DNA from 3 places in the Streptomyces sp. NPDC051987 genome. Region 1 is predicted to be linked to each of the others. Evidence: riboswitches for the same ligand, from Rfam matches in the RefSeq annotation. Region 1 holds a riboswitch; each other region holds the start of a gene.
The links. Region 1 has a riboswitch for S-adenosylmethionine ahead of thrC (threonine synthase). Riboswitches for the same ligand answer to the same signal wherever they lie in the genome.
Positions count from the first base shown of each region.

Region 2: it holds a riboswitch for S-adenosylmethionine, as region 1 does, so the genes downstream of both, AB0M11_RS06140 (putative leader peptide) here and thrC (threonine synthase) in region 1, are expected to answer to the same signal.
Region 3: it holds a riboswitch for S-adenosylmethionine, as region 1 does, so the genes downstream of both, AB0M11_RS15695 (amino acid ABC transporter permease) here and thrC (threonine synthase) in region 1, are expected to answer to the same signal.

Region 1 is NZ_JBFAXI010000003.1:36,245-46,630, forward strand. It holds partial or broken gene AB0M11_RS02145 (hypothetical protein) at 44-376, shown strand; gene AB0M11_RS02150 (hypothetical protein) at 445-573, shown strand; gene AB0M11_RS02155 (hypothetical protein) at 617-1,195, shown strand; gene AB0M11_RS02160 (helix-turn-helix domain-containing GNAT family N-acetyltransferase) at 1,229-2,134, shown strand; gene AB0M11_RS02165 (NADH:flavin oxidoreductase) at 2,145-3,272, opposite strand; gene groL (chaperonin GroEL) at 3,561-5,183, opposite strand; gene AB0M11_RS02175 (cold-shock protein) at 5,517-5,723, opposite strand; gene AB0M11_RS02180 (MoaD/ThiS family protein) at 6,192-6,467, opposite strand; gene thrC (threonine synthase) at 6,511-7,794, opposite strand; SAM riboswitch class I at 7,813-7,974, opposite strand; gene AB0M11_RS02190 (glucosyl-3-phosphoglycerate synthase) at 8,131-9,075, shown strand; gene AB0M11_RS02195 (trehalose-6-phosphate synthase) at 9,207-10,386, shown strand, end outside.
Region 2 is NZ_JBFAXI010000007.1:110,943-121,328, forward strand. It holds gene AB0M11_RS06115 (LLM class flavin-dependent oxidoreductase) at 1-208, opposite strand, end outside; gene AB0M11_RS06120 (ABC transporter ATP-binding protein) at 205-1,989, opposite strand; gene AB0M11_RS06125 (ABC transporter permease) at 1,986-2,909, opposite strand; gene AB0M11_RS06130 (ABC transporter permease) at 2,906-3,865, opposite strand; gene AB0M11_RS06135 (ABC transporter substrate-binding protein) at 3,869-5,488, opposite strand; partial or broken gene AB0M11_RS06140 (putative leader peptide) at 5,709-5,762, opposite strand; SAM riboswitch class IV at 5,829-5,942, opposite strand; gene AB0M11_RS06145 (DUF427 domain-containing protein) at 6,140-6,964, shown strand; gene AB0M11_RS06150 (alpha-L-rhamnosidase) at 7,796-10,386, shown strand, end outside.
Region 3 is NZ_JBFAXI010000024.1:47,592-57,977, forward strand. It holds gene AB0M11_RS15665 (MFS transporter) at 1-1,098, shown strand, start outside; tRNA gene AB0M11_RS15670 (tRNA-Pro) at 1,142-1,218, shown strand; gene AB0M11_RS15675 (hypothetical protein) at 1,302-2,111, opposite strand; gene AB0M11_RS15680 (hypothetical protein) at 2,208-2,459, opposite strand; gene AB0M11_RS15685 (hypothetical protein) at 2,643-2,768, shown strand; gene AB0M11_RS15690 (glutathione S-transferase C-terminal domain-containing protein) at 2,902-3,774, shown strand; SAM riboswitch class IV at 3,853-3,964, shown strand; gene AB0M11_RS15695 (amino acid ABC transporter permease) at 4,358-5,338, shown strand; gene AB0M11_RS15700 (amino acid ABC transporter ATP-binding protein) at 5,335-6,123, shown strand; gene AB0M11_RS15705 (ABC transporter substrate-binding protein) at 6,187-7,212, shown strand; gene AB0M11_RS15710 (hypothetical protein) at 7,258-7,524, shown strand; gene AB0M11_RS15715 (putative leader peptide) at 7,569-7,664, shown strand; gene AB0M11_RS15720 (LLM class flavin-dependent oxidoreductase) at 7,726-8,940, shown strand; gene AB0M11_RS15725 (NtaA/DmoA family FMN-dependent monooxygenase) at 8,962-10,335, shown strand.

The DNA of each region.
Region 1 (10,386 bases):
GCTTAGTGCTGCCCCCGTGCCCGCGCACGCCGCCCCGCACCCCATGGCCAACCCGGGGTACGGAAAGCGGTCAGCGCCGGACCAACACCGCCGCTCCGCGCACGACTTCGCCCACCTCCCCCCGCGCGAAGCCGCCATCGCCGCGTACGTCGACCGGCTCCCCGAGGGCGCCGACATCTCCGTGAAGACGCTGGCCAAGCAGCTCCCGTACGGGCAGTGCGCCCTCCGGACGGCCCTGAACAACCTCCAGCGGGCAGGGCATTTGAGGCGGGGCCGGGAACATCTGGCCGAGTCGGGAAGTCGTCGCTGGATCACCCGATCGTGGTGGTTCCGTACCGCACGCGACGATGACTGGTGGGCGGCGTTCACGCGAGGCCCGTCGGCTACGCGGAAGCCAACATCCCCGTCTACCTCCTCATCGACCGCGACAACTGCACAGTCGTCGTGCACAGCGAGCCCAAGGACGGCCGCTACCGCCAGACGCTCGCGCATCCCTGGGGCGCCACCGTCGAACTTCCGCCGCCTGTGAGCGTCACTCTCGACACCGAGCCACTCAAGACATACGCGTACTGACCTTCACAGGGCGTTGTCAGCGCCGTGTGCCACCCTGGTCCCCATGAACCACTCCCAGCTCACCGCCCTGGGCCGGGCCCTTCGTCTGCTCGGTGAGCACGGGGAGGCCCTGACCGGCGACACGCCCGACGCCAAGCTGCACGAGGTGAAGGACGACCTGCGGCGCGCGCTCGACCTGCTGGAGGAGAGCGTCAGCGCGGCCGCGCCCACCACCCGGTGCGCCGAGCATCCGCAGGGGCCCGTGGACGAGAGCGCCCCGGACCTGTGCCTGCTGTGCGAGACGCGGCGGCGGGCGGCGCGCCGGTCCGAGTACGGCGGCGGGCCCCGGCCGTCCACGCCGGGAGAGGCCGCCGGTCCGTCCATGTCCCGGTACGGCGTGCGCGCCGACCGGCCGCAGCCCCAGCAGCGCTGGCTGCCGGAAGCGTGGAACGGCAGGGAGTGGGAGCTGTGCGGCACCCCCCGGCGCGACCGGCGGGAGGCCGAGCTGTATCTGGCCGCCCAGCGGCGCGGGTCACGGCCGGCCATGGCCTACCGACTGGTGCACGAGTTCACCGACTACGAGGTGCTGCGCGTGTGGGGCACCCCGGTGCACGTGGACATCGAGCCCCTGGGCAATCTCTAGGCAGCCCCCAGCTTCTCTGACTAAAGTCAGAGAATGGATGAGGCGCAGATCGAGCAGGTCCGGCGGTTCAACCGCACCGTCACCGAGCGCGTGGGCGTGCTCCACGACCGCTACCTGGGCCGTGACCGGCCGATCGGCGAGGCACGGCTGCTCTGGGAGATCGGCGAGCGGGACCAGGACGTGCGGCGGCTGCGTGAGCGACTCGGGCTCGACTCCGGGTACGTCAGCCGGCTGCTGCGTTCCCTGGAGAGCGACGGCCTGGTGGCGGTGGAGCCGCACCCCGAGGACAGGCGGGTGCGCACCGTGCGGCTGACCGAGAAGGGGCGGGCGGAGCGCGCCCTGCTCGACGACCGCAGCGACGACCTGGCCGGTTCCCTCCTCCAGCCGCTCAACACCGCGCAGCGCGCCCGGCTGGTGGCGGCCATGGCCGAGGTCGACCGGCTGCTGACCGCCAGCACGGTCACCCTCGACACCGTCGACCCCGATCACCCCGACGCCCGGCACTGCCTGCTGGCCTACTTCGCCGAACTGCAGGAGCGCTTCGACACCGGCTTCGACCCCGCCCGCAGCCTGCTGCCCGACGCCGGTGAACTGCGGCCCCCGCGCGGCCTGTTCCTGGTCGCCCGGCTGCACGGCGAACCCGTCGGCTGCGCGGGGGTGAAGCTGCCGTCCGATGCTCCGGCGGAGATCAAGCGCATGTGGGTCGACCCGCGGGCCCGCCGGCTCGGGCTCGCCCGCCGGTTCCTGACCGAACTGGAGGCGCGGGCCGCCCGGCACGGCCACGACACCCTGCGCCTGGACACCAACAAGACGCTCACCTCGGCGATCAGCCTCTACCACTCCTTCGGCTTCGAGGAGGTCCCGGCCTTCAACGACGAGCCCTACGCCCACCACTGGTTCGAGAAGCGGATCACCGCGCCGTCGGCCGAGCGGCCGTGACGGAACCGGCTCAGCTCAGCGTCTTCAGCGCCGCCCCGTCGAACGGCTTCAGCTCGTCCGCGCGGCCGCCGAGGACCTTCGCCGCCCACTCGGGGTCCTGCAGCAGGGCGCGGCCGACGGCGACCATGTCGTACTCCTCGCGCTCCAGGCTGTCGAGGAGGTCGTCGATGCCCCTGGTCGTGGCGCCCTCACCGGCGAACGCCTTGAGGAACTCGCCGTCCAGGCCGACGGAGCCGACGGTGATGGTGGGCCTGCCGGTGAGCTTCTTGGTCCAGCCGGCCAGGTTCAGGTCGGAACCCTCGAACTCGGGGAGCCAGTAGCGGCGCGTGGAGGCGTGGAAGACGTCGACGCCGGCGGCGGCCAGCGGGGTGAGGACCGCCTCCAGCTCCTCGGGGGTCTCGGCGAGCCGGGCGTCGTAGTTGTCGGACTTCCACTGCGAGAAGCGGAAGATGACGGGGAACTCCGGGGAGACCGACGCACGGACGGCGGCCACGATCTCCGCCGCGAACTTCGTGCGGGCGACCGGGTCGCCGCCGTACGCGTCGGTGCGGCGGTTGGTGCCCGCCCACAGGAACTGGTCGATCAGGTAGCCGTGGGCGCCGTGCAGCTCGACGCCGTCGAAGCCGGTGCGCTCGGCGGCGGCCGCGGCCTCGGCGAACGCGCGGACGACATCGTCGAGGTCCTGCTGGGTCATCGCCCGGCCCTCGCCCTCGGCGCCGTCCAGACGGACGCCGGAGGGGCCGACGGCGGGGGCGTCCGCGTAGGGCGCCTGGCCCTGCTTGCGGACCATGCCGATGTGCCAGAGCTGCGGGACGATCGTGCCGCCGGCCGCGTGCACCCCCTCGGCGACCTTCGCCCAGCCCGCCAGCTGCTCCTCGCCGTGGAACCGCGGGACGCGGTCGCTGTTCCCGGCCGACTCGTGGCCGACGTACGTCCCCTCGGTGACGATCAGACCGACACCGGCGGCGGCCCGGCGGGCGTAGTACGAGACCACGTCGTCGCCGGGCACGCCGCCGGGGCTGAACTGGCGGGTCATCGGGGCCATCACGATCCGGTTGGGGACCGTGAGCCCGTTCAGGACGATGGGACGGGAGAGGATCTCGGCCGCGCGGGAGGCGGGGGACGTGGTGACGGTCACGTGGGGGTCTCCTCGTGAGGGGGGGCGGGAACCCGGGCGGTTCACCCAGGTCCGGTACCGGTCGGTATGTGCACACGCATCGAGTGCTCCTCTGGGAGAACGATCAGCCCGGGGTGCGCATTCCCGCTCCCCCGCCGTTGCCGTGTGACCCAGGACACGAGGACCGCGGTCCCGTGGCCGTCGCGGGAACGCCGAAGGGCGGCATCCCCTGTCGAACAGGGGATGCCGCCCTCGGTGCTGCGTCAGGACATCCGAGCCGTCAGGCTCAGAAATTCCGAGCCGTCAGGCTCAGAAGTCCATGTCACCGCCCGGCATGCCGCCCGGAGCGGCCGCGGCGGCCTTCTCCGGCTTGTCGGCGATGACGGCCTCGGTGGTGAGGAACAGCGCGGCGATGGAGGCGGCGTTCTGCAGGGCAGAGCGGGTCACCTTCGCCGGGTCGATGATGCCCTCGGCGACCAGGTCGACGTACTCACCGGTCGCGGCGTTCAGGCCGTGACCCGGGGTGAGGGAGCGGACCTTCTCCACCACGACGCCGCCTTCGAGGCCGGCGTTCACGGCGATCTGCTTCAGCGGGGCCTCCAGGGCGAGCTTCACGGCCTGCGCGCCGGTCGCCTCGTCACCGTCCAGCTCCAGCTTCTCGAAGACCGAGGAGGCCTGCAGCAGGGCCACGCCACCACCGGCGACGATGCCCTCCTCGACGGCCGCCTTGGCGTTGCGCACGGCGTCCTCGATGCGGTGCTTGCGCTCCTTGAGCTCGACCTCGGTCGCGGCACCCGCCTTGATGACGGCGACGCCACCGGCGAGCTTCGCCAGGCGCTCCTGGAGCTTCTCGCGGTCGTAGTCCGAGTCGGACTGCTCGATCTCGGCGCGGATCTGGTTGACCCGGCCCTGGACCTGCTCGGTGGAGCCGGCACCGTCGACGATGGTGGTCTCGTCCTTGGTGATGACCACCTTGCGGGCGCGGCCCAGCAGGTCGAGGGTCGTGTTCTCCAGCTTGAGACCGACCTCCTCGGAGATGACCTCGCCGCCGGTGAGGATGGCGATGTCGTTCAGCATCGCCTTGCGGCGGTCGCCGAAGCCCGGGGCCTTGACGGCGACGGACTTGAAGGTGCCGCGGATCTTGTTGACGACCAGGGTCGACAGGGCCTCGCCCTCGACGTCCTCGGCGATGATCAGCAGCGGCTTGCCCGACTGCATGACCTTCTCCAGCAGCGGGAGCAGGTCCTTGACGGAGCCGATCTTGGAGTTGGCGATCAGGATGTACGGGTCGTCGAGGGACGCCTCCATACGCTCCATGTCGGTGGCGAAGTACGCCGAGATGTAGCCCTTGTCGAAGCGCATACCCTCGGTGAGCTCCAGCTCCAGACCGAAGGTCTGGGACTCCTCGACGGTGATGACGCCTTCCTTGCCGACCTTGTCCATGGCCTCGGCGATCAGCTCGCCGATCTGGGTGTCGGCGGCGGAGATGGAGGCCGTGGAGGCGATCTGCTCCTTGGTCTCGACGTCCTTCGCCTGCTCCAGCAGGGCACCGGAGACGGCCTCGACGGCCTTCTCGATACCGCGCTTCAGGGCCATCGGGTTGGCACCGGCGGCCACGTTGCGCAGGCCCTCGCGGACCAGGGCCTGGGCGAGCACGGTCGCGGTGGTCGTACCGTCACCGGCGACGTCGTCCGTCTTCTTGGCGACTTCCTTGACCAGCTCGGCGCCGATCTTCTCGTACGGGTCCTCCAGCTCGATCTCCTTGGCGATGGACACACCATCGTTGGTGATCGTGGGGGCGCCCCACTTCTTCTCAAGGACGACGTTGCGGCCCTTGGGGCCGAGGGTGACCTTGACGGCGTCGGCGAGCTGGTTCATACCGCGCTCAAGGCCGCGCCGCGCCTCCTCGTCGAACGCGATGATCTTGGCCATGTGAAGTGGTCCCTCCAGGACTGGGGGTGAGTCTTCGGACCGCGCCCGCGCCCGCGACGGACGGCTCGCCGGCCCGTGGGTTCCTTGCCCCACCCGGCCTGCGGGCCTCACCGACCCGGTCCTTCGTTGTCACTCTCACCTTCAGAGTGCTAACGCCAATGATTAGCACTCGCCCATGCCGAGTGCAAGCGCCTGCCCGGTATCGACCCCTGGAGTCAGGCCCTCCCGGGCATGCGCCGGGCATGCGCCGGGCATGCCGAAGGGCTCGTGCCCCGGGAGGCACGAGCCCTTCGAAGAAGTACAGAAGAACGTCGCTGTCAGTCGGCGCGTGCTTCAGCTGGTCGCCAGTCGGACCATGTCCGCCTGCGGCCCCTTCTGGCCCTGCGAGATCTCGAAATCGACCCGCTGACCCTCTTCCAGGGTGCGGTAGCCGTCCATCTGAATCGCGCTGTAGTGGACGAAAACATCCGCACCACCGTCGACCGCGATGAAGCCGTACCCCTTCTCCGCGTTGAACCACTTGACGGTGCCCTGAGCCATGCCTAACTCCCCTATTACTGGCCCTTGCACAGATCCACACTTCGCGGATCCGGGTCAGACCTCACCCCCCATTGGTTGGGGGCGTGCGCCGGAACGCGTCGACCGCGGCTGAATGTATCTGTCCAACTGCCGTCTGCAACAGGTCAATCGGACGAGAATTCTGGACGGAAGGGGTCCGGAATGTAGCAAGAATTCGGCCGAATTCAGGGCAAGTCGGGCCCCACAAAGGCCACAAAAGCCGCATATAACCCACGCACTTTGGCTACTTCTTGCCGGGCCTGCGGTGTCGAATACAGGGCCCCCGACCTGGAGATCGGGACCGCGTTCCCCAACTGTACCGCGCTCAACCACACAGAATTGCCCCCTCCGCTTCTCTCACGGAGGGGGCAATCAAGTGAACAGTCGGTGAGGGCCATTACCGAAGGTAATGTTCGGTCATTCGGCCATCACGTCACGAGAGGGGCCAGGTCAGCCGCCGGCCACGGCCGGGATGATGGAGACGCCGGCGCCGTCGGGCGTGGCGGTCTCCAGGCCCTGCTCGAAGCGGACGTCGTCGTCGTTGACGTACACGTTGACGAAACGGCGCAGCTTGCCCTGGTCGTCGAGGACGCGCGCGGAGATCCCGGTGTGGTTCTTCTCCAGGTCCGAGATGACCTCGCCCAGGGTGGTGCCTTCTGCGGTGACTTCGGCCTGACCGCCGGTGTAGGTGCGCAGGATGGTGGGGATGCGAACGGTGACGCTCACGTTTTTGACCTCCGGTCTGGGCAACGCCCTAATTCTCGGGGACTCAGGCGAGCCCGGCCGCACGGAAAGACTCCAGATTCGGGCGAATGGTGGCGGTGAGCCCGGTGCCCGCGACCGCGTCCAGCGTCTTCAGTCCATCACCGGTGTTGAGTACAACGACCGACTTCGCCGGATCAATCAACCCATTCTCAATGAGCTTTTTGGTGACTCCAACCGTCACCCCGCCGGCGGTTTCCGCGAAGATTCCCTCGGTCCGCGCGAGCAGCTTGATGGCGTCGACGACCTGCTCGTCGGTGACGTCCTCCACCGCACCGCCGGTACGGCGCGCGACGTCCAGGACGTACGGCCCGTCGGCCGGGTTGCCGATGGCCAGCGACTTGGCGATGGTGTTCGGCTTCTGCGGCCGCACCACGTCGTGGCCCGCCTTGTAGGCCACCGAGACCGGCGAGCACCCCTCGGCCTGGGCGCCGAAGATCTTGTACGGCTTGTCCTCGACCAGGCCGAGCTTGATCAGCTCCTGCAGACCCTTGTCGATCTTCGTGAGCTGCGAGCCGGAGGCGATCGGGATGACCAGCTGGTCCGGGATCTCCCAGCCGAGCTGCTCGCAGATCTCGTACGCCAGGGTCTTGGAGCCCTCCGCGTAGTACGGCCGCAGGTTGACGTTGACGAAGCCCCAGCCCTCGCCGGCCGAGTCGCCGATCAGCTCGGAACAGAAACGGTTCACGTCGTCGTAGTTGCCCTCGATGCCGACGAGCTCGCCGCCGTAGATCGCGGCCATGACGACCTTGCCCTGCTCCAGGTCGTGCGGGATGAACACGCACGAGCGGAAGCCGGCGCGGGCGGCGGCGGCACCGACCGCGCCGGCCAGGTTGCCGGTGGAGGAGCAGGAGAGGGTGGTGTAGCCGAAGGCGCGGGCGGCCTCGACGGCCTGGGCGACGACGCGGTCCTTGAAGGAGTGCGTCGGGTTGCCGGAGTCGTCCTTCACGTACAGCCCGCCGGTCACCCCGAGCTCGCGGGCCAGGTTGTCGGCCTTGACCAGCTTGGTCCAGCCGGGGTTGATGTTCGGCTTGGTCGCCACGTCCGCCGGGACGGGCAGCAGCGGCGCGTAGCGCCAGATGTTCGTGGGGCCCGCCTCGATCCGCTTGCGGAGCTCCTCGGTGTCGTAGGCCGAGAAGTCGTACGCGATCTCCAGCGGGCCGAAACACTCCTCGCAGGCGAACACCGGGCCGAGCGGCACCCGGTGACCGCACTCGCGGCAGCTGAGGGCAGCGGCGGGACCGAGGTCGACGGTGGAATCCGTGGTGCTTGCAACAGTCTGCACAGCCATGTGAGGCGAGGCCCTTTCTCCTCATCTTCCTCACGACGCATCTCGCCGTGAGACGGATTTGGCACCTTCCCTAGCCGGGAGCCTCGCGGACGATCGACACTGACCGGCGATCTACGAGAACCGACTGGAGGGTTGCCGGGGCTTCATCGGGCCGTTTCCCTCTGCCCCTCTGGATGAGCTGTATGCGGTTGTCGGCGCCGGACGACCCAGGACATGCGATGGTCATCGGCGTTGTTCAAGACTGTAACCGAAGGCCAGGACAGTTGAGAGAGTCGTCCGAACCGCGAGATGGATCACACCCCGTCGTGTGACCGTGACAGTGAGGAGCCGCTGACCGTGCTGGAAGAAGTCGAGCGCTGGCTGGCCACCCGCTCCTGGTCCGTGACCGAACGTCCCCTGCACCGGGTCATGGCCGCCAAACGGTCCTCCGGGCAGACGGTCAGCGTCGTGCTGCCCGCGCTCAACGAGGAGGACACCGTCGGCGACATCGTCGCGATCATCCGTCACGACCTCATGCAGCAGGTACCGCTCGTCGACGAGATCGTGGTCGTCGACTCCGGCTCCACCGACCGCACCGCCGCCGTCGCCGCGGCGGCCGGCGCCCGCGTCGTGCACCGCGACGCGATCCTGCCCCGCATCCCCGCCGTCCCCGGCAAGGGCGAGGTCCTCTGGCGCTCCCTCCTGGTCACCACCGGGGACGTCGTCTGCTTCGTCGACGCCGACCTGCGGGAGTTCTCCTCCGACTTCGTCACCGGCATCGTCGGCCCGCTCCTCACCGACCCGGACGTGGACCTGGTCAAGGCGATGTACGACCGCCCGCTCGGCGGCGCGGCCGGACAGGGCGGCCGGGTCACCGAACTGATGGCCCGCCCGCTGCTGAACATGCACTGGCCCCAGCTGGCCGGCTTCGTCCAGCCGCTCGGCGGCGAGTACGCGGCCCGCCGCTCGCTGCTGGAGCAGCTGCCCTTCCCGGTCGGCTACGGCGTGGAGCTGGGCATGCTGGTCGACGCCCTGCACCTGGTCGGCCTCGACGCCCTCGCCCAGGTCGACGTCGGCGTCCGCAAACACCGCCACCAGGACGGCCAGGCGCTCGGCCGGATGTCCGCCGCGATCTACCGCACGGCGCAGCTCCGGCTGGCCCGCGGCCACCTGATCCGCCCCTCCCTCACCCAGTTCGAGCGGGGCGAGGACGGCTTCGAACCGCGCACGTACTCCGTGGACACCGAGGAACGCCCGCCGATGGTGGAGATCACCGAGTACGCCGAGCGCCGGGTGGCGTGACGTCGCCGCTGACGCCCCCGCCGACGTCGTGGCCTGACGTCGCCCTACGGCCGTATACGGCGGCGCGTCGGACGCCGCCGTACGTTTGAGCGTTTACGGGCCGGGCTAGGTTCAGGCGTATGGCTTCTCCCATGGCTTCCACCGGCGGTGCCGAGGTGCTGGTCGCCTCGAACCGCGGCCCGGTCTCGTACGAGCTGCGCGACGACGGTTCCCTGCACGCCAGGAGGGGCGGTGGCGGACTGGTCTCAGGACTGTCGGCCATCGGGCCGGACGCGAACGCGGTGTGGGTGTGCGCGGCGCTGAGCGACGGCGACCGGGAGGCGGTGCGGCGGGCCGAGGGCGGCACGCTGCCGGCCGAGGACACCGGCGGCCAGCGGGTCCGGATGCTCGACATCGACGCGGACGTGTTCTCCGACGCGTACAACGGCATCGCGAACTCGGTCCTCTGGTTCGTCCACCACATGCTCTACCAGACCCCGCTGGAGCCGGTCTTCGACGCGGAGTTCCGCCGGCAGTGGGGTGCGTACCAGGCCTACAACCGCGCCTTCGCCGAGGCGCTGGCGCAGGAGGCGGGACAGGGCGCGGTGGTGGTCATCCAGGACTACCACCTGGCCCTGGCCCCGCGGATGCTGCGCCGCCTGCGCCCCGACCTGCGCATCGGCCACTTCTCCCACACCCCCTGGGCGCCGCCGGACTACTTCCGGCTCCTCCCCGACGACATCGCCGCGGAGCTGCTGAGCGGGATCCTGGGCGCCGACCACGCGGCGTTCCTGACGCGGCGGTGGGCGGACGCGTTCGTCGCCTGCTGCCACGCGGTGCTGGGGCCGGGCATCCCCGCCGCCGATCCGTCCTCCGGCGGGACCCGGATCGGGGTGCACGGGCTGGGGGCCGACGCGGACTTCCTGCGCAAGCGGGCGCACGAGCCGGACGTGGACGAGCGGATGGCCGCTCTCCGGGAGGAGATCGGGGAAGGCCGGAAGACGATCGTCCGGGTCGACCGGACCGAGCTGTCGAAGAACATCGTGCGGGGACTGCTGGCGTACCGGCAGCTGCTCGACGACCATCCCGAGTGGCGGGAGCGGGTGGTGCATGTCGCGTTCGCGTATCCGTCGCGCCAGGACCTCGCCGTCTACCGGGACTACACCGCGGAAGTGCAGCGGGTGGCCGACGAGATCAACACCGCCTACGGGACGCCTGACTGGACGCCGGTGGTGCTGCACGTCAAGGACGACTTCGCCCGCTCGCTGGCGGCCTACCGGCTGGCCGACGTGGCGCTGGTGAACCCGATCCGCGACGGCATGAACCTCGTGG
Region 2 (10,386 bases), on a different contig from region 1:
CGGTCCGCTGGCCGGCCGCGGCGAGGAACACGGCCGCCGAACCGACGCCGTGTTCGAGGTGGCGCTGCCGGATCCAGGCGCCGTCGTAGCCCAGCCGCTCGCCGTACTCGAACAGCTGGAGGGTCTCCTCCAGGCCGGGGTAGGGGTCGTCGTCGGCGAAGTTGCCGGGCGTCAGGAAGGCGAGAGAGGTGAGGGTGGGAGTGCTCATGCTGGTCCTTGGCCGGTGGTGGTCGCCGTGGCGGGGGAGGGGGCGGGGCCGCCGGGGATCGCGGCCAGCAGCTCGCGGGTGTACGCGTGGCGGGGCTCGGAGAACAGTTCCTCGGGCGGGCCCGTCTCGACGACCCTTCCGGCCCGCATGACGGCGACCTGGTGCGCGATCTGCCGGACGACGGCCAGGTCGTGGGAGATGAACAGGTAGGCCACGCCGGTGTTCGCCTGCAACTCGGCCAGCAGGTCCAGGACTTGGGCCTGGACGGACACGTCGAGCGCGGAGACGGGTTCGTCGCACACCACGAGGTCGGGGGAGAGGGCGAGGGCACGCGCGATGGCCACCCGCTGGCGCTGGCCGCCCGACAGCTCGGCCGGGCGGCGCTCCAGCGTCGCGGCGGGCAGCGCGACCCGGTCGAGCAGTTCGCGGGCGCGGTCGAGCCGGGTGGCGCGGTCGCCGGCCTTGAACGCCCGCAACGGCTCGGTGATCACCTCGCCGATGGAGAAGCGCGGGTCGAGCGAGGCGTACGGGTTCTGGTAGATCAGCTGGGCACGCCGGCGCAGCTCCCTGACCTCGGAGCCCTTGGCGGTGGTGACGTCGGTGCCGTCGAACAGCACCTGTCCGGAGGTCGCCTCGGCCAGGCGCAGCAGCAGCCGGGCGGTGGTGGACTTGCCCGAGCCCGACTCCCCGACCAGGGCGAGGGTCTGCCCGCGCCGCAGGGTGAGGCTGACGTCGTCGACCGCGCGCAGGGTCCGGGCCTCGCCGCCGGCCCGCGGCAGCCTGAACTCCTTGACCAGGTTGCGTGCCTCGACCAGGGGAGGCGTCGTGCCGGGCGGGGTGGTGGAGACCGGGGTACGGGGGCGGGCCGTGGTCAGGCTCGGGGCGGCGGCCAGCAGCCGCCGGGTGTACTCGTGCTGCGGGTCGGCGAGGACGGCCCGGGTCTCGCCCGCCTCGACGACCTTGCCCTGCTCCATGACCACCAGGCGCTGGGCCCGGTCGGCGGCCACCCCGAGGTCATGGGTGACCAGCAGGATCCCGGTGCCCGACTCCTCGGTGAGCTGCTGGAGATGATCGAGGATCACCCGTTGCACGGTGACGTCCAGCGCGCTGGTGGGCTCGTCCGCGATGATCAGCTCGGGCTTCGCCGCGATCGCGACCGCGATCAGGGCCCGTTGCCGCATGCCGCCGGACAGCTCGTGCGGGTACTGCCGGGCCCGGACGGCCGCGTCGGGCAGCCCGGCCCGGTCGAGGACGGCGACCGCCTCGGCCGCGGCCCCGCGCCGGGTCGCCAGACCGTGGATGCGCAGCACCTCCGCGACCTGGTCGCCGATCCGCTGCACCGGGTTGAGCGAGACCGTCGGATCCTGCGGGACCAGCCCGATCCGCGCGCCGCGCACGGTACGCAGCTCCGCCTCGGAGAGGGTGGCCAGGTCGCGCCGGCCGAAGCGGACCGTGCCCGCGTCGATGGTGCCGTTCGCCGCCAGCAGCCGGGTGACGGCGTGTGCGGTGGTGCTCTTGCCGGAGCCGGACTCGCCGACCACCGCGGTCACCTGCCCTGGCCATACGTCCAGGTCCACGCCGCGCACGGCCCGCACCGTGCCGCCCCGGGTGCGGTACGACACGGACAGGCCGCGGATCTCCAGGAGGGGTGTGCTCACGTCCTCACCGTTCTCGTGTACGTCGGTGTTCTCGGGCGCGTCGTCGCTCTCGCGCGGTCCGCCGCTCTCGCGTGGTCCGCCGCGTTCGCGTGCGTCGTCGTTCTCGCGTGCGTCGTGGGTCATCGCTGCCGTGCCCATTCGCCGTCCAGCGCCCGTGCGACGCGGTTGGCGGCCAGTACGGTCGCGGCGATCGCCAGTCCGGGCAGCGCGGTCAGCCACCATGCGTTGGCCAGGTAGTTGCGGCCGTCGGAGATCAACGTCCCCCACTCAGGGGCGGGCGGCGGTGCGCCGTAGCCGAGGAAGCTCAGTGCCGACACGGCCAGGATCGAGGAGCCGAAGTCCAGGGTGGCCAGCACGATCACCGGTCCTGCGGCGTTGGGCAGGACGTGCCGGCCGAGCACCGAGTACCAGCGGGCGCCGCAGGACCGGGACGCCTCCACGAACACCGCCTGCCGCACCCGGAGCACCTCCGCCCGCGCCACCCGCGCGAAGGACGCGACGCTGGCGATGCCGACCGCGACGGCCACCTTCACCGTCCCGTAGCCGAGCGCGGTGACCAGGGCCAGCGACAGGAACAGCGCGGGGATGGAGAGGAGGACGTCCACGAAGCGCATCAGCACGTCGTCCACCCAGCGGCCGACGAACCCGGCGACCACGCCCAGCAGACCGCCGACCACGAACGCGACCAGGACCGCGATCAGCGTGGCCTTGAGGGAGAGCTGGGCGCCGTGGACCACCCGGGAGAAGACGTCGCGGCCGAGCTCGTCCGTGCCGAACCAGTGACTGCCGCTCGGACCACGGAAGTTCTGGGACGGCACCCCCTTCAGCGGGTCCTGCGAGGTGAACAGGTCCGGCCAGAATGCGGCCAGCACCACCAGCACGAGGACGACGACGGACAGCAGCAGGCCCGGGCGGCGCAGCAGGAAGCGGAGCACCCGGCGGATCCCGGCAGGGCGGCCGGGTTCCGCGGGGGTTCCGTCCCCGACCGGCCGGGCGAGGCCGAGGGCGGCCTCGGCCCGGTCGTCGACAAGGCTCTGACTCATGCGAAGCTCGCCCTTCTGTCGGAGGCCACCACGATCCGCGGGTCCAGCAGCGGATAGACGAGGTCCACGAGCAGGTTCGTCGTCACGAAGATCAGCGCGCCGAACACCACCACCCCCTGGACCAGCGGGATGTCCTGGGCGGTGACCGCCCCCGCGGTCACCCGGCCCAGACCGTCACGGGAGAACACCGTCTCGACCACCACCGAACCGGCGATCAGCTGCCCGACCAGCAGGCCCACGACCGTCAGCGCCGGCAGTGACGCGTTGCGCAGCGCGTGCCGCAGATGTACCCGCCACCGGCCCGCGCCCTTGGCCCGCGCGGTCTCCGCATAGGCCTGGTCCAGTGCGGTCAGCAGGCTCTTCGCCAGCACCTGGGCGACCTGCGCGCCGGTCGGGACCGCCAGCGTGAGCGCCGGCAGCACCAGCCCCTTCAGCCCGTCGTTGCCGAAGGCCGGGAACCAGTGGAGCTTGAAGGAGAACGCCTCGACGAGCAGCAGCCCCACCCAGAACGTCGGGACCGACACCCCCAGCGGGGGCAGCGACAGCAGCAGTTGCCGCAGCCACCGCCGCGAGGTGTACGTCGCCACCACCGCGAGGCCGCCGCCGAGGACCACCGCCAGCAGCAGTGCGGCACCGGTCAGCTGGAGTGTCTGCGGCAGCGCGTCGGCCAGGGTGGAGGTCACCGGGCGGCCGGTGGAGACCGCGTCGCCGAAGTCGCCGCGCACCGCCCGGCCCAGGTACTCGGCGTACTGCACCAGCACCGGCTTGTCGAAGCCGTACTCGTGCCGCAGCCTGGCGAGTTGGGCCGGGTCGACCTGCCCCGTGTCCATCCCGGCCCCGGCCATCGCCGAGACCGGGTCACCCGGCAGGAAGTCCAGGACCAGGAACGACACCGTGTAGGCCGCCCACAGCACCCCGACCGCCTGCGCCAGCCGTTTGATCACATAGCGGCGCATCCGCTAGCCGATCCAGGTGTCGTGCAGCTGTACGCGGCTGCCGGAGTCGAATTCCAGGTCGTGCACCTTCTTCGAGACGCCGAGCTGGGTCTGGAGCTCCACCACCGGCACGTCGTACGCGTTCTGGACGATCAGTTTCTGCGCCTCCGACACCAGTTCCTCGCGCTTCGCGGTGTCCGTGGTCGCTGCCTGCGCGGACAGTGCCGTGTCCAGCGAACTGGCGGGCAAGTGGTAGAAGTTGCCCAGCTGGGAGGAGAAGGAGCTGCGCAGGATGTCCGGGTCGGCGCGGGTCACGTTCCCCCACACCACGTCGAAGTCACCCGACTGGAGCGTGGTGGCGAACTGGGTGACCGGGAGCTGCTTGAGCACCACGTCGATACCGACAGCCTTGAGCTGCTGCTGGACGAGTTCCAGCGCGGGCTGGTTGGTGGCCGCGTTGGGGAACCAGCTGACGGTCAGGGTGAGCTTCTTGCCGTCCTTGGCGCGGATACCGTCGCTGCCCGCTTTCCAGCCGGCCGCATCCAGCAGCGACTTCGCCTTGGCCGTGTCGAGCGCGAGGTCCGCGGAGAGATCGGTGTAGTCGGGCGTGGTGTGCGCCAGGACGCTGGTCGCCGGCCGGGTGCCGGTCGGGAAGACCGTGTCGGCGATCTGCTTGCGGTCGATGGCGGCCGAGATCGCCTGACGGACCTTCGCGTCCTTCAGCAGCGGCCGGGAGTTGTTCAGCCCGAGACCGAACACCACACCGGGGTTGGCCCGGCTCTGGAGGGTCACCTGGCCGCCCTTCAGCGCTGCCTCGTTGGCCCTGCCGACGCTGCTGATCGCGTCCACCTGCCCGGACTGGAGACTGCCGGCCCGCACCCCTGCCTCGGGCACGACCTTGAACACCAGCTTGTCCAGGTAGGCCTCGCCCTTCTTCGACCACAGCGAGGAACCCCAGTCGTACCCGGTGCGCTTGCCCAGGGTGATCGACTGGTTCTGCACGTACTGCCTCAGCACGAACGGCCCGGATCCGACCACCCCGTCGCTGCACTTGCGCTGCGGGCTCTTCTTGACGCTCGCCGAGGACTCGATCCCCAGCGAGTGGGTCGAAGTCGCCTGGAGGAACTGGGCGTTGGGCTGCTTGAAGGACACCTTCACGGTGAGCGGGTCGACCACCGTGGTGCTCTTGACGCCGCTGAGATAGCCCTCGGCGAGAGTGCCCAGGGCGCCGAGGTTCGGCACCGCGTCGAAGTTGTCCTTGACCACCTGCGCGGTCAGCTTCGAGCCGTCGCTGAAGGTGACGCCCGACCGCAGGTGGAACGTGAACGTCGTGGCGTCGGCGCTGATGTCCCAGCTCTTGGCGAGCCACGGCACGATCTTGCCGGTCTTCGGGTCCTGGTCGGTGAGGGAGTCCACGGTCTGGCGCACCGAGTAGATGGTGTCGTTGCTGCCGACCTGCTGCGGGTCCACGCAGCCGGCGTCGGATCCCACCGCGAAGGTCAGGGTGCCGCCGGACTTCGCCTGGCCGCTTCCGCCGCCGGAGCCGTCGCCGCCCGAACCGCACGCGGTCAGCAGGACGCTGGTGATCAGGAGCGCGGCCAGGGGCGCCCATCGGGAAGGTCCGAAATCCGGAAGTGCAGTCACGGAGGTCTTTCTCCTACTCGTGTCACCGGGGCACGACCGCGCACGGACGTGCGCAGGCATGACGGCGTGTGCGGCCCGGGCGGATCCACTCCAGCCGGGGATGCGCTGTGCAGACAGGGAGTTGGCATGCGGACGACACCGGTGACCGGTGGCGAGAGGGAAGGACGGCGCGCAGGGGCCGGGGCCGGTGACGGATGTCAGCCGGCGGCAGCCGGGCCGGTCAGGCCCGACAGAGGCAGCTGGTCGAGCGCTTCAGATCGATGTGGCGCCGGCGGGGGAGGCAACGGGGTCATCGCTGTGTCGCATACCGAACCTCCCCGTCTCCGGCCCCGGTCACGGGGCCACGCGCTTGCGGGAGTCGTCGGTGACCCCGCCGGGCTTTCACCTGGAGCACCCCACCGCGCGGGAGGGTTGCCGGTCAGCGAGCCAGGGCTTGACGCTGACACTCAATGCCGTTGGTGATGCTACGGATCGGTTTTGTCGTACGTCAATGCCGCGAGTCGACGCCCTCCTCGGGAGGACGGCGTCGTCAGGCCGGACGAACGGCAGGCTGCGCCCGGGACGGCTCGGGCCTCGAACCAGTCTCGGTGTGGGAGCGTGCCGGTGGAGACGCCGACGCCACCGTGTGAACCAGCCGAAGGAGAGCCGCCCATGACCACGTTCCCGACCGCACCGTCCGTGCGGACCACCCCCGAGGGCCTGTTGTGGGAGCCGAGCGAGCGCTGGGTGCGCGGCCGCAAGGGCGACGTCACGGTCGTCGACAGCCGTCACCCCGTCCTGGTCTGGGAACCCGGCGTTCCCGTACCGCTGTACGCGTTCCCGCACGCCGAGGTCCGCCAGGAGCTCCTGCGTCCCGCGGCGAACCCGCCGACCGGCACGCACACCGGCTCGCGGATCTTCTACGACGTCGAGGTCGACGGCGAGCTGCTGGAGAACGCCGCCTGGACCTTCCCGGCCGCCGACCTGGCCGGCCACATCGCCTTCGAGTGGTTCCGGCGCGTCGGGCGGGGCCTGGACCACTGGTACGAGGAGGAGGAAGAGATCTTCGTCCACCCCCGTGACCCGCACAAGCGGGTGGACGCCATCCCCAGCAGCCGTCACGTCGTGGTCGAGATCGACGGCACGGTCGCCGCCGACACCCGCCGGCCGGTCCTGCTCTTCGAGACCGGCCTGCCCACCCGCTACTACATCCCACGCGAGGACGTCCGCCTCGACCTGCTCCAAGCCACCGACCACCACACGGCCTGCCCGTACAAGGGCACCGCCGAGTACTGGTCGTGGCGCGCAGCGGCCGCCGTCCCGCCCAACGTCGTCTGGAGCTACCCGGACCCGCTGCCCGCGGTCGGCGCCGTCCGGGGGCTGCTCGCCTTCTACAACGAGGCCGTCGACATCACTCTCGACGGCGAACGGCTGCCGCGCCCGGTCACCCGTTTCAGCGGCACGCTCGCGTGGCGGCCGCGCGTCGCGGGAACGTGAGACCTGTGGGGAACTCATCGACCGGCGGGGTGGGCCTCTGCTCACCTCACCTTCCATGACCCCGCGCACGGTCCGCCCCGGCGGCTGAGCCGTTCCCGGCCCCCGGCCGGTGCGCGCCGAAGCCGTCCAGGGGGAGCGGGGCAGAACTCGTCGCAGGGGCACCGTCGCGGCCCCCGCCGACCGCTACGTCCGGCGTGGCCGTTGCCCCGCCGACGACGTGCTCAGCCCGCCCGGCGTCGCTCGGGGACGGAGCGGTGGGTGAGGCGGGCGCGCAGGCCGAGGTGGTCGCGCAGGGTGGTGCCGGTGTACTCGGTGCGGTCTCGCCGGTGAGGTCGGTGGAGTGCACGCGTCCGCGGTCGAGGTGACGGCTCGTGGCCACCGACCGGATGACCGCGTCGTCCTCCCGCGAGTTCCACAGGGTGCGGGCCACCTCGACGCCGTCCCGGGACTCCCTGGCCCGCCCGGCCGAGATGTGGTCCAGGGAGGTCAACCGGCTGGAGACGTGTAAGGGTTCGGCATTGCATCGGCCGCCCCCACGGGTCTCGAGACCGGGCGGCACGGCCCGCACCGCCCGCGCGCACCGCAGCTCGGCCGCACGCCCGGCGCCGACACTGGATCGGCGCGCCGGGAACCGCTCGATTGAAACCGTTCAATCCTGTACGGCCCGCGCTCCGCGCAGGGCTCCTTCGCGCACTGACCCGAACCAGCCGTGTCCCTGAATCGCCGCCACAGCGATTGACCCCCGCCTCGCCCGGCTCTACGGTACCCACGCCCCTCTAGATTGAATCGATTCAAGCACTGAGTCGTGCCACCCCGGAGTGAGGAGAGCAGATGATCAGCAGGAGGAACATGCTCGCGGGCGCCGCCGCCACGGTCGCGGCGGCCGCCGTCGACGGCGCGACGGCAGCGACGGCCTCGGCCGCCGGACCGCCCCGGACCCAGGCACGGACACGGCCGGACGCGACGCTTGCCGGGCTGAGCGTGGCCGCGCCGACCGTGGAGTACGTCCCCAACCCCCTCGGCCTCGACGCCCGACGCCCCCGCCTCAGCTGGCCGTTGCTCTCCGACCGGGTGGGCGCGCGGCAGAGCGCCTATCAGGTCCGCGTCGCCACCACCCCGTCGGGGCTGGCGCGCCCGGACGTCTGGGACAGCGGGAAGGTCGTCTCCGGCGACTCCGTCCTCGTGCCGTACGCGGGTCCCGCGCTGCAGTCCCGGACGCGCTACCACTGGTCCGTGCGGGTGTGGGACGGGGACGGCCGGGTCTCCGGCTGGAGCGCGCCCGCCTGGTGGGAGACCGGGCTCATGGACACGGGTCAGTGGACCGCCGAGTGGATCTCCGCACCGGCGAGCCTCACCGACGCGCCGTCCTTCGAGGGCGGTTCATGGATCTGGTTCCCCGAGGGCGACCCGACGAGCAGCGTGCCGGCGGCCACCCGCTGGTTCCGCCGCACCGCCGAGCTGCCCGCCGGGATCACCGCGGCGACGCTCGCCATCACCGCCGACAACGTGTACGCCGTCTCCGTGAACGGCGCGGAGGTCGCGCACACCGACCTGGACACCGACAACGAGGACTGGCGCCGCCCGGCCGTGATCGACGTACTGGACCGGGTGCGCGCGGGCGACAACGTCATCGCCGTCTCGGCCACCAACGCGAGCGTGGGCCCCGCGGGACTGGTCGCCGTCCTCGTGGTGCGTACCGCCTCGGGCGAGCAGCGGGTGTTCACCGACGCCACCTGGAAGGCCACGGACACCGAACCGGCCGACGGCTGGCGGGAGTCGGGCTTCGACGACGGCGACTGGCCCGCCGCCAGGGTGGCGGCCGCGTGGGGCGGCGGGCCGTGGGGGAGGGTCGTCCCGGTGTCGTACGCCGTCACCCAACTGCGCCACGAGTTCCGGCTCCCGCGCAGGAAGGTGGCCCGTGCCCGCCTCTACGCCACCGCGCTCGGCCTGTACGAGGCCCACCTCAACGGCAGCCGCGTCGGCGACGACCGGCTCGCGCCCGGCTGGACGGACTACCGCACCCGTGTCCAGTACCAGACGTACGACGTCACCACGCTCCTGCGGCCCGGCGCCAACGCCCTCGGGGCCCTGCTGGCACCCGGCTGGTACGCGGGCAACGTGGGCATGTTCGGGCCTGGTCAGTACGGCCGGCACCCGCTGCTTCGCGCGCAGTTGGAGGTGGAGTACGCGGACGGCACGAGGGAGCGCGTCACCTCGTCCCCCGACTGGCGGGCCGCCGCCGGGCCGATCGTCGCCGCCGACCTGCTGAACGGCGAGACGTACGACGCCCGCAAGGAGACCCCGGGCTGGACCTCGCCCGGCTTCGACGACGGCGACTGGCTCGCGGTCCGCGAGGAGGGCGAGGCCGGCCCCGGGCTGATCGTCGCACAGGCGGACGGGCCGGTCCGGGTGGAGCGCGAGCTGACACCGCGGGAGGTGACCCAGCCGAAACCGGGGGTCCACGTGTTCGACCTGGGCCAGAACATGGTCGGCTCGGTGCGGCTGCGGGTGTCGGGCGCCGCGGGCACGACCGTCCGGCTCCGGCACGCCGAGGTGCTCAACCCCGACGGCACGCTCTACACCGCGAACCTGCGCAGCGCGGCGGCGACGGACACCTACACCCTCAGGGGCGGCGGGGAGGAGACCTACGAGCCGCGCTTCACCTTCCACGGCTTCCGGTACGTCGAGGTGACCGGCTTCCCCGGCACTCCCACGGCGCAGGCCGTCACCGGGCGGGTGATGCACACGGACGCCCCCTTCACCCTGGACTTCGAGACCGACGTGCCGATGCTCGACCAGCTGCACCACAACATCACCTGGGGGCAGCGCGGCAACTTCCTCTCCGTGCCCACCGACACGCCCGCGCGCGACGAACGGCTGGGCTGGACGGGGGACATCAACGTCTTCTCGCCCACCGCCGCCTACACCATGGAGTCGGCCAGGTTCCTGTCCAAGTGGCTCGTCGACCTGCGGGACTCGCGCACCTCGGAGGGGTCGTTCACGGACGTCGCGCCGGTGGTCGGCACCCTCGGCGACGGCACCGCAGGCTGGGGCGACGCCGGAGTCACCGTGCCCTGGGCCCTGTACCAGGCCTACGGCGACCGCCAGGTCATCGCGGACGCCCTGCCCTCCGTCCGGGACTGGCTGGCCTACCTGGAACAACACAGCGACCGCCTGCTGCGCCCTGCCGAGGGCTACGGCGACTGGCTGAACATCGACGACGACACCCCCAAGGACGTCATCGCCACCGCGTACTTCGCGCACAGCGCCGACCTCGCGGCCCGGATGGCGGCGGAACTCGGCGAGGAGGCGGACGCCACGACGTACCGCGACCTCTTCGAGCGGATCCGGTCGGCCTTCCAGAGCGCCTACGTCACCTCCGACGGCAGGGTGCAGGGCGACACGCAGACGGCGTACGTCCT
Region 3 (10,386 bases), on a different contig from region 1:
GCCCTGTTCCCGCTCTCCTTCGGTATCATCCGCGACGAGTTCGCGCCGGGTGAGGTCAGCGGCAGCATCAGCAACCTGTCCGCGGTGATCGCGGCCGGCGGCGGCGTCGGCATCGTGGCCGCGGGCCCGATCGTCTCGGCGCTCGACTACCGCTGGCTGTTCTGGATCCCGGTCGGCGTGGTCGCGGTGACCGTCCTGATCGCCGCCCGTTACGTCCCCGAGTCGCCCAAGCGGGCCGCGGGCAGCGTCAGCTGGCTCGGCGCCGCGCTGCTCTCCGCCTGGCTGGTGGCGCTGCTGCTGCCGCTGAGCCAGGCCGGCCAGTGGGGCTGGGGCTCGGTCCGGGTGCTCGGCCTGTTCGGTACGGCCGTCGTCCTGTTCGCCGTCTGGCTGCTCACGGAGTCCCGCTCGGCCTCTCCGCTCATCGACCTGCGGGTGATGCGGCTGCCCGCCGTCTGGACCACCAACACGGCCGCCCTCCTGTTCGGCGCCGGCATGTACGCGATCTGGTCCTTCCTGCCCGGCTTCGTCCAGACCCCGGCCTCGGCCGGCTACGGCTTCGGCGCCACCGTCACCGCCTCGGGCCTGCTCATGCTGCCGATGCTCGTCGCCATGTTCCTCTCGGGCGTCATCGGCGGCCGCGTCGAACACCGCGTCGGCGCCAAGACGCAGCTCACCGCGGGGGCCGCGCTCGGCGCACTGGCCTGCGGCCTCCTCACCCTCTGGCACGACCAGCAGTGGCAGATCGGCGTCGTCGCGGGGCTGTTCGGCCTCGGCATCGGCCTGGCCTTCGCCTCGATGGCAAACCTCGTCGTCGGCAGCGTGCCGCCCGAGCAGACCGGCGCCGCGACCGGGATGAACGCCAACATCCGCACCATCGGCGGCTCCATCGGCGCCGCGCTCACCAGCGTCCTGGTCACCGGCCGGCTCCAGCCCTCCGGGCTGCCGTACGCCTCCGGCTACACCCACGCCTGGGCCCTGCTCGCGCTGTTCTGCCTGACGGCCGCCGGTGCCGCCCTCCTGGTCCCGGCGCGCCGCGCGCCCCGGGCCCCCGACCCGGTCACGGAGCGGCCGGCGGCAGCACCCGTCCGCGTGCGGTAGTGTTGACCTGCGTGATCACGCGGAACACCGCGTGACCGCGCAGCGGGACGTGGCGCAGCTTGGTAGCGCACTTGACTGGGGGTCAAGGGGTCGCAGGTTCAAATCCTGTCGTCCCGACCAGCTTTGACGCAGGTCGTAGGCCGTTCTCTCGTCTTCGGGAGGGCGGCCTTCCGCGTTTCCGGCCCCTTGGCGGTCGCGCCGCCCTAGTCGAACTGGCTCGGCAGCGGTTTCGGGGTCTTGCCGGACAGCACCTGCTGGAGGCGCTGGGCGCCGTTCTGGACGGCGAGGGCGGTGCTGTCGTGGTCGACGCCGGACAGGCCGCCGTTGGTGACCGCCGCCCCGGAGGCGCCGACGCGCATCGCCGCGACGTCCAGGCTGGTGGTGGCGGGCTGCCCGTTGGAGGTGCCCTGGACGGTGACCGTGAGCGCCGCCAGCGCGTCGGCCACCTTGGGCGGTTCCTTGTACTCGACCACCTGCACGGTCCGTTGGCCGCCGTCCGAGGCGGTGGCCGTGAACTGGCTGCACTTCTCCGGCAGCCCCTTCAGCCAGTTGATCGTGGCGTCCATGGCGGCCTGGCCGTAGTCCCCGACCTGGTACAGCAGCCGGGAGTCCGCCGACGTGAAGCCGCGCAGCCCGGAGGCGCCGGCGGCGCGGCCCAGCAGGGTGTCGGAGTAGAGGCTGTCCAGCAGCCGCTGGCAGTCCGCGGCACTGGTCTTCGCGTTGAGGAACTGCGCGACGTCGACCTTGCCGATCAGCATCTGGTTGCGCCAGGTGGCGGCGTCGGCCGCCAGTTGCCAGTCGTCCTCGATGTCGGCCGGGGTGATCAGCGCGGCCTCGGCGCCGGTGCGGGTGAGGGCGGCGGTGGGCGAGGCGCCGGGAGAGCGCTCGGCGGCGGGGGAGACGGCCGCGGCCTCGGGGGAGCCGCCGCCGTCCGAGCAGGCCGCCGCGGCGAACAGGGTCCCCGCCGCCAAGGCCGTGGCGAGAACACGCGCGGGTCGGGACGGACGGGTCATCACGACTGCCTCCTCGGGAACGCGGTACGTGCCTCCACGCCACCACCGGCCACGAGCGCCGACCACTCGCACGTGCCAATCGGGTGAGCGGCGGGTTCAGACCGCGGCGATCCGCACCCGCCGGCTGTGGCAGCGCGGGCACACCGCGTCCGTGAGCGGTGACCGGACCGCCCGGCCCGCCTCGTCGACGTACTCCAGGGTGCTCTGCAGCTCCGGGTCGGCGACCGGGTCGGTGAAGAACACGGCCTGGAAGGTGGCCGTCCAGCCGTGCCCGCACCGCCCGCAGCGGAACGCGAAGGTCTCGGGCACGGCGCCCGGCACCGGCCCGGGACCCGGGGGCTCGGTCATCGGCTCCGGCTCCTGTCACTCGGCCTCGGCCACCAGCGCACCGCCCTGCCCGCCCGGCGGCAAGTCGGCGGCCGGAGCGGGGCCGCGGCGGGGCCGGGTGTCCCAGGCGTGGACGCCCCCTTGACGCCGGACGGAGGCCGATCGACACTCCAGAGGGGAATCCTAGTGAAAAGGTAGGGAAAGATGGCTCGCCTGCGCACGCTCACCGGCCGACCGCGCCGCGAGAGCCCCGCGCCGTGGGCGGCCCCCCTGCTCACCTCCCGCCGCCATCTCGACCTGCTGCGGATGTGCGGCGCCACCGGCCGCTGAGCCCGAGTCCCCGCTCCCGGCCCCAGGAGCCGGCACCCACCCGCCAGGACTCGCCGAGTCGCACCGAGAACCCACCGACGAACGCTTCCGCCGCGCGTACGTCCGCGTGCCCGCGCCCGCCCCGGGGAGACGCATGTCCATCACTCCGCTCACCGCCCTGCCGTCCGTCCGCACCGCCCCCGGCTTCCGGGGACGCATCGGACGGGACGCGCGCAGCGGCCACTACGCCGTGCCGGGCCGCTACCGGCTCCACCTCGCCACCGCCTGTCCCGACGGCCTCCGCATCGCCGTCGGCCACAGCCTGCTGGCCCTGGACGGCTGTTGTCCGGTCACCTTCCTGCCCGCCGTCCCGGACTGTCCCGACGGCAGCCACACGTCACTGCGCCCGCTGTACGAGGCCAGCGCCCACCGGTACTCCGGACCGGCCCTGGCGCCGGTGCTGAGCGACGACTGGTCGGGCCGGATCGTCTCCACCCACGGCCGCGACATCCTGCGCGACCTCGACCGCCACTTCGGTGACGGTGTCACCCGCCTCTACCCGTGCGGTGCCGAGGCCGAGATCGAGGCCGTCGAGCGGCTCTGTGCGGAGGAGATCGAGCAGGCCGCACAGCGGGCCGGCCGCGAGGGCGGCGACCCGCGGGCGCTGGAGACGCTGCTCGCCGCCCTGGACGGACTGGAACACCGGCTGACCGGGGTGGAGTTCCTGGTCGGCGGAGAACTCACCGCCGCCGACATCGAGTTGTGGGTCGCCCTGGTCCAACTCGACACCGTGCACCGCAATCACCTGGACGCCGCCGCGGTGCACGCCATCGCCGGCCACCCGGTGCTGTGGGCCTACGCCCGGCGGCTGGCCGCCCACCCGGCCTTCGGCGCCCACCTCGACCTGGACGGCATCGCCCGCCGCCACCACGGCCGTTGCCAGGGCCTGGAGGCAGCCGGCGCTGCCGTCCAGATCCTGGACTGGGCGGGGCACGCGGCGGACGCACCCGGCCTTCCGCGCAGGTGAGAGCGGTCCGAAACTGTCCCGCCTGTCGGACAGGCGTTGACATTCCTTCGGGCAACTGCGTTACTTGCGAACCAGAACGGTCAAGAGCGTCAGCATCAAGCCCTGGCTTGCTGACCGGCAACCCTCGCATCGCGGTGGGGTGCCCCAGGTGACGACCGGACCGGATGACGACGTTCGGTAAGCGCGAGGCCCCCTGGGGCTCATCACGACAGTGACAGGTGACGGACATGTACGCAGTTTCCCGCACGGCCCCGCGCCGCGCGCAGGGCTGCGTACGGCCGTACCCGAACCCGCTCGTCGCCGACCGCGTCGTCGATCTGCTCCGCGTCAACAGCGCCCTGTGTAGCGCGTGTACCGCACCGGGCCGTGCCCGCTGTCGGGTCTGACCAGGCTCTCCCGCCGCACACCCGCAGCCTCGCGCCTCAGCGTTCGTGATGAAAGCACCGGCCGCCCGGTGCGCTGCCGTCCGCCCAGCCCCCGTGTCCCGCGCGCCCCCCCCGCGCACCGTGCCGTGCCCGAACACGGCCCGGTGCCGCGTACCCGGTCGTGGGATCCGGGGTGTCCGACTCCGCCGGAGCCCGCCATGAGTGAACCCCCAGGCGCCACCATCGCCCCCGAGGCGCCGCCCGCCGCCGACGAACCGCCCAAGTCCCTCACCGCGCAGCGGGTTCTGCCGCTGCGGCGGCCGGGACGCTGGATCGCCACCGCCGTCGTTCTCGTCCTGGTCGCCCAGTTCGTGCACGGACTGGTCACCAACCCCTTCTACCAGTGGGACCGCTGGGGCTACTGGTTCCTGCGGCCGACGATCCTCGACGGACTGGTCATCACGCTCGAAGTGACCGCCTACAGCGCGGTGCTGGGCCTTGTGGGCGGCATCCTGCTGGCTCTGGCCCGGCTCTCGAAGAGCCCGGTGCTGCGTGCGGTCTCCTGGACCTATGTCTGGGCGCTGCGCTCCATCCCGCTCATCGTGGTCCTCCTCTTCCTGTACAACTTCAGTGCCCTGTACAAGACGTTGAGCGTCGGCGTCCCGTTCGGGCCGGCCTTCTTCTCCTTCGACGAGTCGAAGCTGGCCACCGACATGGCCATCGCGGTCATCGGTCTCAGCCTGAACGAGGCGGCGTACGCGGCCGAGGTGGTGCGCGGCGGGATCCTCTCGGTGGACCAGGGCCAGCACGAGGCGGCCGCCGCACTCGGTCTGCCCAAGGGCTACCAGTTCCGGAAGATCGTCTTCCCGCAGGCGCTCCGGTCGATCATCCCCAACTACGTCAACCAGCTCATCGGCCTGATCAAGTCCACCTCGCTGGTCTTCTACGTCTCGCTGCTGGACCTGTTCGGTACGGCGCAGAGCATGGGCTCCACCTACCCCGGCGACATCGTGCCGCTGCTGCTGGTGGTCACCGTCTGGTACCTGATCCTCACCAGCGTCGTCTCCGTGGTCCAGTTCTACGTCGAGCGGTACTACGCCCGGGGCGCCACCCGCTCCCTTCCGCCGACGCCCCTGCAGAAGCTGCGGGCCGGCGTGACCGACCTGCGCGCCCGCATCCGCCGGGAGGCCGCCGTATGAGCACCACCGACGCCCTGCAGACGGCCCCCGCCGCCCTGGAGATCCACGACGTCCACAAGTGGTACGGCGCCCACCGCGTACTCGACGGCGTCGACCTGACCATCCGCCCCGGCGAGGTCACGGTCATTCTCGGGCCGTCCGGCTCCGGCAAGTCCACGCTCCTCAGGGTCATCAACCACCTGGAGAAGCCCGAGATCGGCTACGTCAGCATCAACGACGAGCTGATCGGGGTGAGACGGCAGGGCGACCGGCTGAAGGAGCTGAGCGAGCGGACCATTCTCGGCCAGCGCAGCCGGATCGGCTTCGTCTTCCAGAACTTCAACCTCTTCCCGCACCTGACCGTGCTGGACAACGTGGCCGCGGCCCCCGTCGCCACCGGAAAGCTGACCAAGCCCGAAGCCCAGGCGCTGGCCAAGGAACTCCTCGAACGCGTGGGCCTCGGCGAACGCGTCGGCGCCTATCCGCGCCAGCTGTCCGGCGGCCAGCAGCAGCGCGTGGCCATCGCCCGCGCCCTCGCCCTGCGCCCCGGTGTGATCCTTTTCGACGAGCCGACCTCCGCCCTGGACCCCGAACTCGTCGGGGAGGTCCTCTCCGTCATCAAGGACCTCGCGACCAGCGGCACCACGCTCGTCATCGTCACCCACGAGATCGGCTTCGCCCGCGAGATCGCCGACCGGGTCGTCTTCATCGACGGCGGCAGGATCGTCGAGCAGGGCCCGCCCTCCGAGGTCCTCGACCGGCCACGGCACGAGCGGACCAGGGACTTCCTCAGCAAGGTCCTCTGAACCGCGCACCCAGACCTCCCCCCACGCCCTCACCCTCATCACCGGCACCGACAAGGAACGGCCATGCCTACCCACTTCACCCGACGCAGCCTGCTCAGAGGCATCACCGCGGCGACCGCCGTCGCCGCCCTCGCCACCGGGCTCGCCGCCTGCGGTGGCAGCAGCGACGCGGCCACGACCACCGACAGCGCCAAGTCCGGCGAGGTCGTCGTCGGCCAGGTCTCCAACGGCGCCGCCACCCCGACCACCATCAAGGTCGCCGAGGTCAAGTCGATCAGCGCCGAACTGCCCGCCGCCGTCCGCAAGAGCGGCACCCTGAAGATCGGCATCGGCGCCCTGCCCGCCGGCTTCCCGCCCCTGGCCTTCACCGGCAGCGACCAGAAGACCCTGACCGGCTCCGAGCCCGACCTCGGCCGCCTGGTCGCCGCGGTCCTCGGGCTCAAGCCCGAGGTGCAGAACTCCACCTGGGAGAACCTCTTCGTCGGCATCGACAGCGGCAAGGTCGACGTGGCCTTCTCCAACGTCACCGACACCGAGGAGCGCAAGAAGAAGTACGAGTTCGCGTCCTACCGGCAGGACAACCTCGCCTTCCTCGTGCCGAAGAAGAGCACCTGGAACTTCGACGGCAACTACGAGAACCTCGCCGGCAAGACGATCGCGGTGGGCTCCGGCACCAACCAGGAGAAGATCCTCCTGGAGTGGAAGGCGAAGCTCGCCAAGGAGGGCAAGAAGGTCACCGTCAAGTACTTCCAGGACAGCAACAGCACCTATCTGGCCGTGTCCAGCGGCAAGGTCGACGCCTCCTTCGGCCCCAACCCCGGCTTCGCCTACCACAACAAGCAGACCGCGGGCACGCCCAACGCCACCCGCACCGCGGGCACCTACTCCGGCGCCGGCGCCAGCCTCCAGGGGCTGATCGCGGCCACCGCGAAGAAGGACAGCGGCCTCGCCAAGCCCCTCGCCGACGCCATCAACTACCTGATCAAGAACGGCCAGTACGCCCAGTGGCTCAAGGCCTACAACCTCTCCAACGAGGCCGTCGCCAAGTCCGAGGTCAACCCGCCCGGACTGCCGCTCGACAACTCCTGACCCCCGCACCGGCACGCCGGCCCGACTAGGAAGGACTCCGCCTCCGTGACCATCCACACCGACTCCCGCGGAGGCGGAGCCCCGCTCGTTCCCGGCCTCTTCCCTCTCGGCCACGCCGACCCTCTCGGCCACGCCGACCCTCTCGGCCACGCCAACCCCCTCGGCCACGCCGACACCCCGTTCCCGCACCCGGCCCCGGACAACGCCACAGCCGTCCGGCTCCCCGGGTCGGCCGGCCGCCCTGAGCGCCCGCGCCGCCGCACCCCGCTGGTGCGCAGCCCGGGAACACCCGGGCACCCCCGGCTGTTGTGACTCAGGACGAGATGTACGCGAAGCAGGCCGAGGAGGTGCGGGACATGACACGTGTGGTCAGTCCCAGCCGCCGTACCGTCCTGCACTCCCGGCCGCACATCGACCTGCTGCGCGTGGCCGGCGCGCTCTGTTGTTCCTGACTCTCCTCCGCCGCGCCCCACCTCCGGCGCGCCCTCGTACGGACCTCAGGAAGGCACCACTGTGTCCTCATCTCCCGCTTCCCACCTGCACCTCGCCGTCGCCCTGGACGGCACCGGCTGGCACCCCGCGTCCTGGCGCGAGCCGGTCGCCCGCCCCGGCGGCCTGTTCACCGCCGGCTACTGGGCCGACCTCGTCGCCGAGGCCGAGCGCGGTCTCCTCGACTTCGTCACCATCGAGGACGGCCTGGGCCTGCAGTCCTCGCACTACGGCGAACCGGACGACCGCACCGACCAGGTCCGCGGCCGCCTGGACGCCGTCCTGATCGCGTCCCGGATCGCGCCCCTGTCCCGCCACATCGGCCTGGTGCCGACGGTGATCGCCACCCACACCGAGCCGTTCCACATCTCCAAGGCGATCGCCACCCTGGACTACGTCAGCACCGGCCGAGCCGGGCTGCGGGTGCAGATCTCCGCCCGCCCGCACGAGGCGGCCCACTTCGGCCGACGTGTCTTCCCGCCGATCGACCTGGCGGACCTGCGGTCCCCGGCCGGTCAGGAACGGCTCGCCGAGCACTTCGACGAGGCCGCCGACTACGTCGAGGTGGTGCGCCGGCTCTGGGACAGCTGGGAGGACGACGCCGAGATCCGGGACGCCGCCACCGGCCGCTTCATCGACCGCGACAAGCTGCACTACATCGACTTCGAGGGCAGGCGGTTCAGCGTCAAGGGCCCCTCCATCACCCCGCGCCCGCCGCAGGGCCAGCCGCTGGTCACCGCCCTCGGCCACCAGACCGTCCCCTACCGGCTGATCGCCCGCCAGGCCGACGTCGGCTACATCACCCCGCGGGACGGCGCCGACGCCCGCGCGATCCTCGCCGAGATCCGCACCGAGCAGGCGGCCGCTGGGCGCGCCGACGACACCGTGCACGTCTTCGGTGACCTCGTGGTCTTCCTCGACGACGACCGGGCGGCGGCCGAGGCCCGCAAGGACCGCCTCGACGCCCTCGACGGCGGCACGTACACCAGCGACGCGCGGATCTTCACCGGTACGGCGGCCGAACTCGCCGACCTTCTGGAGGAGTTCGCCGCGGCGGGCCTCACCGGCTTCCGGCTCCGCCCCGCCGTCCTCGGCCACGACCTGCCGCGCATCACCGCGGACCTGGTCCCCGAACTCCAGCGCCGCGACCGCTTCCGCACCGCCTACGAGGCCGACACCCTGCGCGGCCTGCTCGGGCTCGCCCGCCCCGCCAACCGCTACGCCGCTGCCACCGCCTGAGCCGGAAGGACCGCACCTCTCATGAGCAAGCCGCTGAAGCAGATCCACCTGGCCGCGCACTTCCCCGGTGTCAACAACACCACGGTGTGGAGCGACCCGGCCGCCGGCAGCCACATCGAGTTCAGCTCCTTCGCGCACTTCGCGAGGACCGCCGAACGCGCCAGGTTCGACTTCCTGTTCCTCGCCGAGGGCCTCCGACTGCGCGAACAGGGCGGCAAGATATACGACCTGGACGTCGTCGGCCGCCCCGACACCTTCACGATCCTCGCCGCGCTGGCCGCCGTCACCGAACACCTCGGCCTGACCGGCACCATCAACTCCACCTTCAACGAGCCCTACGAGGTGGCCCGCCAGTTCGCCAGCCTCGACCACCTCTCCGGCGGCCGGGCCGCCTGGAACGTGGTCACCTCCTGGGACGCCTTCACCGGCGAGAACTTCCGCCGCGGCGGCTTCCTCCCGCAGGAGGAGCGCTACTCCCGCGCCAAGGAGTTCCTCGCCACCGCGGGCGAGCTCTTCGACTCCTGGCACGGCGACGAGATCATCGCCGACCAGGCCACCGGCACCTTCCTCCGGGACGCGAGCGCGGGCTCCTTCGTCCACAAGGGCCCCCAGTTCGACATCCACGGCCAGTTCAACGTGCCCCGTTCCCCGCAGGGCCGCCCGGTGATCTTCCAGGCCGGCGAGTCCGACGAGGGCCGCGAGTTCGCCGCGTCCAGCGCCGACGCGATCTTCAGCCGGTACGCCACCCTCGACGCCGGCCAGGCCTTCTACACCGACGTGAAGTCCCGCCTCGCCAAGTACGGCCGAAGCCACGACGAGCTCCTGATCCTGCCCGCCGCCAGCTTCGTCCTCGGCGACACCGACGCGGAGGCCGAGGAGATCGCCCACCAGGTGCGCCGCCAGCAGGTCAGCGGGGCGACGGCCCTCAAGCACCTGGAGTTCGTCTGGAACCGGGACCTGTCGTCGTACGACCCGGAGGGCCCGCTGCCCGACGTCGACCCCCTGGTGAGCGAGGACCACATCTCCCGGGGCCGTGCCCAGGTCCGGATGTACCGGGACCCGCTCGCCATCGCCCGTGAGTGGCGCGAGCTCGCCGAGGCCAACAAGTGGTCCATCCGCGACCTGGTGATCAACACCGGCAACCGGCAGACCTTCGTCGGCTCCCCGGCCACGGTCGCCAGGACCATCAACGACTTCGTGCAGGCGGACGTCTCCGACGGCTTCATCCTCGTCCCGCACATCACCCCCGGCGGCCTCGACGGCTTCGCCGACACGGTCGTCCCGCTCCTCCAGGAGCAGGGCGTCTTCCGCACCGAGTACGAGGGCACCACCCTGCGCGACCACCTCGGCCTCGCCCACCCCGACGAGCCCCGGTCCGAACGGGCCGCGTCGTGAGGTTCCCGGCGATCGTCTTCGCCACCAGCTCCAGCAGCCGGTTGCCCGCGC